One region of the Modicisalibacter sp. 'Wilcox' genome, then DNA from elsewhere that is predicted to be linked to it. Evidence: predicted binding sites of a transcription regulator. Region 1 holds the regulator's gene; the other holds the start of a gene.
What was found. The regulator LexA, encoded in region 1, represses DNA repair genes until DNA is damaged. The targets are predictions, from matches to a motif close to TACTGTNTANNTANACAGTA.
Positions count from the first base shown of each region.

Region 2: G7A98_RS14760 (PA0069 family radical SAM protein) is a predicted target of LexA. The motif match lies at 1,950-1,969, and genes of this name have one in related genera.

Region 1 covers NZ_WNXF01000008.1:63,682-67,856, forward strand. Annotated here, with positions in the region: gene purU (formyltetrahydrofolate deformylase) at 1-549, shown strand, start outside; gene dinB (DNA polymerase IV) at 556-1,602, opposite strand; gene lexA (transcriptional repressor LexA) at 1,619-2,260, opposite strand; gene G7A98_RS09205 (TetR/AcrR family transcriptional regulator) at 2,457-3,116, shown strand; gene G7A98_RS09210 (L,D-transpeptidase) at 3,113-3,637, shown strand; gene nagZ (beta-N-acetylhexosaminidase) at 3,709-4,175, shown strand, end outside.
Region 2 covers NZ_WNXF01000018.1:16,769-20,943, forward strand. Annotated here, with positions in the region: gene G7A98_RS14750 (glucan biosynthesis protein D) at 1-113, shown strand, start outside; gene panP (pyridoxal-dependent aspartate 1-decarboxylase PanP) at 146-1,801, opposite strand; gene G7A98_RS14760 (PA0069 family radical SAM protein) at 1,982-3,058, shown strand; gene G7A98_RS14765 (winged helix-turn-helix domain-containing protein) at 3,094-3,411, shown strand; gene cobO (cob(I)yrinic acid a,c-diamide adenosyltransferase) at 3,470-4,069, shown strand; gene G7A98_RS14775 (cobalamin-binding protein) at 4,063-4,175, opposite strand, start outside.

The DNA of each region.
Region 1 (4,175 bases):
GACCTGCTCTATCGCTGGAAGGCCGACGAACTCGACTGCGAGATTCCCTGCGTGATTTCCAACCACGAGGATCTGCGCGATCTCGTCGAGTGGCACGGTATCGACTTTCATCATGTCCCGGTACCGACGACGGACAAGACGCACGCCTTCGAGGAGACTCGCCGGCGGATCGAGGCGGCGCGGGCCGATGCCGTGGTGCTGGCACGCTACATGCAGATCCTGCCACCGGCCTTGTGCGAGCACTATGCCGGTCGGGTCATCAACATTCACCACAGCTTTCTGCCCTCGTTCGCCGGCGCGCGGCCGTATCATCAGGCCTACGAGCGCGGCGTCAAGCTGATCGGCGCCACCTGCCACTATGTCACCCAGGAACTGGATGCCGGCCCCATCATCGAGCAGGACGTGCACCGCATCTCGCACTGCCACACGGCACAGGATCTGGTGCGTTTCGGGCGCGATATCGAAAAGGCCGTGCTGGCCCGCGGGCTGCGCTGGCACCTGGAGGACCGGGTGCTGATCCACGGCAACAAGACCGTCGTGTTCGCCTGAGCCGGGTCAGGTGAAGAGCGTGAGCTGGCGGGCATCCGCCGCCGGTTTCAGCCTCGCCCCGACCCCCAGCAGGCGCACCGGGCGGGCGCCGCGCTGCCAGGCCGCCTCGAGCAGTGCCAGGAACTGATCGGCGTCCACCCGGGCGCCGCCGGCCTCGAGGGTGGTCAGCGTGAAGTCGTCGAAGCGGACCTTGATGAAGCTGCCCTTGAGCGGCGGGTCGCCATGGCGGGCCAGGCGGCTTCGCAGCCGCTCGACCAGCGCCGGCAGGGCCGCCCGGCAGGCCGCGAGGTCGGGCAGGTCCTGATGGAAGGTGGTCTCGGCGCTGACCGACTTGCGTTCGCGCTCGGTCTGCACGGGGCGGTCGTCGATGCCGCGGGCGAGTTCGAAAAGGCGCTGGCCGAACTTGCCGAAGTGCTCGACGAGTGCCTCCCGCGACCAGCGGCGCAGGTCGGCACAGGTGGCGATGTCCAGTGCCGCCAGCCGGGCGGCGGTGGCCGGCCCCACGCCGTGGAGCCGGTCCACCGGCAGCTCGGTGATGAAGGCCTCGACGGCCTCCGGCGGAATGACCGTCAGGCCGTCGGGCTTGTCCCAGTCACTGGCGATCTTGGCGAGAAACTTGCTGGGCGCCACCCCCACCGAGAGCGTGATGCCGGTGCGCCGGTGTGTCTCCTCCTTGAGCCAGCGGGCCATCCAGGTGGCGCTGCCCCGGAAGCGGCGTACCTCGCTGACGTCGAGATAGGCCTCGTCGAGCGAGAGCGGCTCGATCCGTGGCGTCAGCTCGCGGAAGATCGCCTGAATGCGTGCGGACACGTCGCGGTAGCGGGGAAAGTCCGGTGGCAGCAGGGTCAGGTGCGGGCACAGGCGCAGGGCGCGCGCGGTGGGCATCGCCGAATGGATGCCGAAGGCGCGCGCCGGGTAGTTGCAGGTGGCGATGACGCCCCGCTGGGCCGCCGTGCCGCCGATCGCCAGCGGGATGTCGCGCAGCGCCGGGTTGTCGCGCATCTCGATCGCGGCATAGAAGCAGTCGCAGTCGGCATGCAGGATCTTGCGCATGCGCGGGGCTCGCGCCTCAGTTGAGTGCCTGGCCGTTGCCACCACGGATGACGCCGACCCCGATGCCCTCGATCTCCAGCGCGTCCTGGCGCAGGTCGAGCTCGATCGGGGCGAAGTCTTCGTTTTCGGGCAGCAGGGTCACGTGACGGCCCCGGCGCTGGAAGCGCTTGACGGTAACCTCGTCCTCCAGCCGGGCGACCACGATCTGGCCGTCGCGAACCCGGTTGGTGCGATGCACCGCGAGCAGGTCACCCTCGAGGATACCCACGTCGCGCATCGACAGGCCGCGCACGCGCAGCAGGTAGTCGGCACGCGGCGAGAAGAAATCGGGGGACAGCGGACAGTAGCGGTCGATGTGGGCGGCCGCGAGGATCGGGCTGCCGGCGGCGACCTCGCCGATCACGGGCAGGCCCGGCTCGCCGTCCGGGGCGCACTCCGCCTCCTGCGGCGGCAGACGAATGCCTCGTGAGGTGCCCGGGATCATGCGAATCACCCCCTTGCGCTTGAGCGCGCGCAGATGCTCCTCGGCGGCGTTGGGCGAGCGGAAGCCCAGGCCCCGGGCGATCTCGGCGCGGGTCGGCGGATAGCCCAGCTCGTTCATGGTCTTGACGATGAAGTCGTAGACATTCTGCTGGCGCGGGGTAAGAGAGCGGCTCATGCGGCCTCCGCTGGTCGCTGGCGATGTGGGTATGTGGCTAAGTATACAGCATGGCATTGTATCCAGTAATCGCTGCCCGTGGTCATCAGGGCTGATCGGGTGTGTTTGAAACGCGACGGATTGTTGTCTTTCGGTAAGCCGCGTAGAATTTCCATAACGTTTCAAACAGCCGTTTATCAGCAGGCAGGGATATAGCATGGCTCAGACCGACACGGTGACCCGCATTCTCGACACCGCCGAAGTGTTGTTCGCCGAGCGCGGCTTTGCCGAGACGTCGCTGCGCACCATCACCAGCAAGGCCAAGGTCAACCTGGCTGCCGTGAACTATCACTTCGGCTCCAAGAAGGCGCTGATCCAGGCCGTTTTCGCCCGCTATCTGGATCCCTTCACCGAGCGCTTCCACGCGACCCTGGACGCGCTCGAGAGGGAGTACGAGGGCCGGCCGATCCCGCTCGAGGTGCTGCTGGAGAACATGGCCCGGACCGTGCTGGAGGTGCCCGCCGAGCGCAACAGCCTCAAGGTCTTCATGCGCCTTCTGGGGCTGGCCTACACCCAGGCCCAGGGGCACCTGCGTGGCTACATCCAGCAGCATTACGGTAGCGTCTTCACCCGCTTCACCGAGCTGGTGCGCCGGGCCACGCCGGAGCTGCCGGACGCCGAGCGCTTCTGGCGGCTGCACTTCATGCTGGGCACGGTGATCTTCACGCTGTCGGGACTGGACGCGCTGCGCGACATCGCCGAGAAGGACTACGGCGAGCACGTCAGCGTGCGCGACCTGGTTCGCCGCCTGCGCCCGGTGGTGGTGGCCGGCATGAATGCGCCGCTGCCGGAACCGCCCCGGGCGGTGGCGGTATGAGCCCGGTGACGCCGCGTCTGGAGGCGCTGCCGCCCGAGGATGGTGTCTGGCTGGAGGTCGATGTGGCACGCCAGGTGCTGCACGTCTGGCGCGGCCGCGAGTGCCTGGAGACGCACCCGGCGTCCACGGCCGCCGCCGGCGTCGGCCAGGCCGAGGGCAGCGGGGGCACGCCGCTGGGCTGGCACTATATCCGTGCGGTGATCGGTGCCGGCATGCCGTCGGGCAGCGTGTTTCGCGGCCGCCGACCCACCGGCGAGGTCTATTCGCCGGCGCTGGCCGCCGACTACCCCGAACGCGACTGGATCCTGACGCGCATCTTCTGGCTCTGCGGCCTCGAGCGGGGCCTCAACCGGGGTGGCAGCGTCGATTCCCAGCGCCGCTATATTTATCTGCACGGCACGCCGGAAAGCGAGCCGATGGGGCGTCCCGCCTCGCACGGCTGCATCCGGCTGCGGGACGCGACCCTGCTGAGGCTGGGCGAACTGGCGCCGTCCGGCACGCCGGTGTGGCTTCACGCCTGAGTGCCCGGATGCTGTCGTCGACCACGCCATTGCTCTAGAATCGGCCCCCTTCACGGGCAAGGACATCGCTTATGACCCAACCCATCGGTCCGGTGATGCTGGATCTCGAAGGCACCACCCTGACGCGCGAGGAGCGCGAACTGCTGCAACGTCCCGAGGTCGGAGGCGTCATCCTCTTTGCGCGCAATATCGTCGATGCCGCCCAGGTGCGCAGGCTGTGCGACGCGATCCGTCGCCTGCGTGGCGATCTGCTGCTGGCCATCGACCAGGAGGGCGGGCGCGTGCAGCGGTTGTGTGAGGGCGTCACCCGGCTGCCGTCGATGGGCCGGCTGGGACGCTGCTATGTTGACGACCCGGAGCGGGCGCGGCAGTTCTGCCACGATGCGGGGTGGCTGATCGGCCTGGAAATGGCGGCGTGCGGGCTGGACCTGACCTTCGCCCCGGTGCTCGATGTCGATGCGGGCGTGTCCAGCGTGATCGGCGATCGCAGCTTCTCCCGCGATCCCCGGGCGGTGGCGGCCATGGCGGGCGCCTTCGT
Region 2 (4,175 bases), on a different contig from region 1:
TGCGCGTCTATCTCAAGGCCGGCGACCAGCCGCTGACCGAGACCTGGCTCTATCAGTGGACGCCGCCCCCCGTCGACGAGCGCGCGCTGCACAACCCCGGGCACCTGTCGTGAGCCATCACGCTGGTCGCCACCCGCCGGCACGCTCACATCCGGCGGCGATGGGTGTCCAGTAGAGCCTTAAGGTTGGCGAAGTCGGCGCTTTCCAGGTGCTCCGCGGCGATCTGGCGTTGCTCCTCGATGAGCTCTCGCAGCACCTGGTCGGTGGTCAGGGGATTGGCCAGCACCACCCGGAAGACGGTGATGGCCTGGCGATCGTGGCTCGCCGGGGTCAGCCGGGTGCGCGACACGAAGGACTTGCCCCGCTCGCGCTGGCGCTTCTGGATGGACTGCGTCATGCGATTCAGCAGGTCGTTGATCCACCGGCGCTGCGCCTCGTCGGCGTCGTGCAACCGCGCCTGAACCCCGGCAGGCGCCCAGCGATAGGTGAGGATGTTGAGTTCCGGCTCGGTGATCAGCTCGAAATCCTCGAGCGCCGCGATCCGGTCGGCGAAGCGTCGCGCCAGTTCGATGCCATTGTCGATCAGCATCGCATAGCCCTGACGACCGATGACCTTCAGGGCCGACTGCACCAGCATCGCCATGCCGGGACGGGAGCCTTCCAGGGTGGTGCTGCCCAGATCCTTGGAGCCCTGCCGAATGATGTACTGGGCATGGTGCTCGATGCTGGCGAGGGCCGACGGCTCGCGGAACAGCACCATGCCCGCCCCCATCGGCACATAGAGCTGCTTGTGGGCGTCGATGGTGACGGAATCGGCGCGCTCGATGCCGGCCAGACGCGGCCGGTAGCGTTCCGAGAACAGTGTCGGACCGCCCCAGGCGGCATCCACGTGGAAGTGAATCCCCTGCTCCGCGGCGATATCGGCCAGGCTGTCCAGCGGGTCGATGTTGCCGGTCTCGGTCGTGCCGGCGATCCCCACCAGCGCGAAGGGCCGTATCCGCTGCCGCTGGAGCCGCTCAATCGTGGCGACCAGGGCATCGGGCCGGATGCGGTTGCGGGCGTCCGTCTCGACGGCCACCATCTGATCACGCCCGATGCCCAGCACATCGGCGGCCTTGGAGAGCGAGTAGTGGCCACGCTCCGAGACCAGCACCGCGGCGCCGTCACAGTCATGGTGACGCAGGGCCGCGAACACCCCGCTGCGGCCGATGCCCGGGAACTCGCCGTCGGGACCGAAGGCCCGGTTGCGGGCGACCCACAGCGCGGTGATATTGGCGATGGTGCCCCCGGAGCAGAAGGCGCCGAGGCGTTCGTCGCTGTGGTGCAGCCAACGGTCATAGAAGGCGTCGGACTGGGCGTAGATCAGCCGATGCAGCATGCCCAGCACCTGGCGCTCCAGCGGCGTGAAGGCCTTGGAGGTCTCGGTCTTCACCAGGTTCTGGTTCAGCGCGATCATGATCTTCGACAGCGGGATCATGAAATAGGGCAACGCCGACGTCATGTGGCCGACGAAGCTGGGCGAGGCGGTATGCACGGATTGCGCGACCACCTTGTCGAGCAGGAACCGGGTCTGGTCGGAGACGAAGACCGGCGCCTCGGGGATGCGGGTATCGTGGAAGTCCCGTTCGATCCTGACCAGGTCGTGCTCTTCCGCGACGATATGCTCCTGCAGGAAGCCGGCGAGATTCGCCGAAATATCCCTGTCCAGACGGTTCAGCGTCGCCCCGGACGCCTCGGGGACGGTGAAGATCCTCAGCAGATTGTCCCAGCTGCTTTCGGCGACCTTTGCTTGCTTGCCCATGGAACCCTGTTGCCTTTGGGGAATGAAAGGGCGGAGCACCGAAGGGGGCCTGAGCCGACCGGTACATCGCCGCGCACACGAGTATTGTAACGCGACAGCCCCATCTCGAGCGCGTTGAACCGGCTGCAGGGTATCGCCATCGCCACTATACTGTATGCAAATGCAGTACAGGAGATCGGCATGGCGACGCCTCCCCGGAATACCGTGGTCCGCAAGGGGCGCGGCGCGACCTGCGATCCGGCCAATCGCTTCTCGCCCACCCACAGCGAGGCCGTGGACGACGGCTGGTGGCAGGAGGCCGTGCCCGAGCGGATCGCCACCACGGTACGCGACGAGCCGGCGAAGAGCGCGCTGTCATGGAACCGCTCGCCGGACCTGCCCTTTGATCGCTCGCTCAATCCCTATCGCGGCTGCGAGCACGGCTGCATCTACTGCTACGCCCGCCCCAGCCACGCCTACTGGGACCTGTCGCCGGGAATCGACTTCGAGACCCGGTTGATCGCCCGCAGCGGCCTCGTCGAACGCCTTCGCGACGAGCTGTGCCGGCCCGGCTACGTCTGCCGCCCCATCAACCTGTCGGGCAACACCGACTGCTACCAGCCGCTGGAGGCGCAGCGGGGTACCACGCGTGACGTGCTCGAGCTGCTGCTGGAATCTCGCCATCCGGTGACCCTGGTGACCAAGAGCGCGCTGATCCTGCGCGACCGCGAGCTGCTCGCGGCGATGGCCGAGCACCGTCTGGTGCGGGTGTTCGTCAGCCTGACCAGCCTCGACGACGACCTCAAGCGGACCCTGGAGCCGCGCACCGCCTCGCCGGCGGCACGACTCAGGGTGATGCGCGAGCTGAGCGCCGCGGGGGTGCCGATCGGGGCGCTGATCTCGCCGCTGATCCCGGGGCTCAACGACCACGAGCTGGAACGCCTGCTGGAAGCCGTCGCCGACGCCGGTGCCCGCAGCGCCGCCTGGATGCTGCTGCGCCTGCCCCACGAGGTGGCACCACTGTTCGAGGACTGGCTGGCCAGCCACTATCCCGAGCGCGCCGCCAGGGTGATGAGCCTGCTCCGTCAGTGTCGCGGCGGCGCCGACCACGACGCCCGCTTCGGGCGGCGCCTGCGTGGCGAGGGTGTCTTCGCCGACCTGCTGGCCCAGCGCTTCCGCCGGGCCAGCCGGCGCCTCGGCCTGGACGGACACGCCGCGATGGGCCTCGACACGTCGGCGTTTCGCCCGCCCCATCGCCAGGGCGACCTGTTCGGGTAACATGGGCAGCGGCCAACGACGACCCGGAGATGCCCATGACCGTCAGCAAGACCCGCAGCAGTTTCTATCGCCGGCTCTACGTCGCCTACCTGATCGACAGCGGGCTCGCCGACAGCGTGCCGGCACTGACCCGGGCCACCGGCATGCCCCGCCGCACGGCGCAGGACACCCTGGCGGCCCTCGCCGACCTGGATATCGTCTGCGACTTCGAGCAGGCGCCCGGCGAGCGCCACCGCACCGGCCGCCACGTGATCCGTGACTGGGGGCCGATCGACCCCGGCTGGGTCGCGCAACACCACGACCACCTGCGCCGCGTGCTCGGCTATCCCGAGCCGTCGACTGACGCCGGCTGACGCGAAACCGCGGCTCGCGTAGGCTTGCCCCGACCCATCCATCGTGTACTGAGGCCCCATGACCGATCGCGACACCCGCCATCGCAACTCGATGCAGAAACTCAAGACCCACGTCGACGAGCGCATCGCCGCCGCCAATGAACAACGCGGCCTGCTGCTGGTTTTCACCGGCAACGGCAAGGGCAAGACCACCGCCGCCTGGGGCACCGTCACCCGGGCGCTGGGCTACGGCTACCGGGTCGGCGTGGTGCAGTTCATCAAGGGTCAGTGGGAATGCGGCGAGCGCGAACGGCTGGCCGAGGATCCCAACCTGGAGGTGGCGATCATGGCCACCGGCTTCACCTGGGAGACCCAGAACCGCGAGAGCGACACCCGCGCCTGTCGCGAAGTCTGGCAGCAGGCAGAGCGCCTGCTGCGCGACCCCGACGTCTACCTGGTGGTCCTCGACGAGATCACCTACATGCTCAAGTTCGGCTATCTGGACATCGCCACGGTGGAACGTGCCCTGCGGGAGCGCCCCGCGGAGCAGACGGTGATCGTCACCGGCCGCAATGCCCATCGCGAACTGATCGACATGGCCGACACGGTCACCGAGATGCGCGACGTCAAGCACGCCTTCGACGCCGGCATCCAGGCCCGCCGCGGCATCGACTACTGAGCGGTGGCGGCCTCGGCCAGCACCCTGCAGACCTGCGCCATGCCCTCGAGCAGGCGCGGCCCGGGGCGGCTGATTTCGTCGGGGTCGAGGGTATAGAGATGGCCGT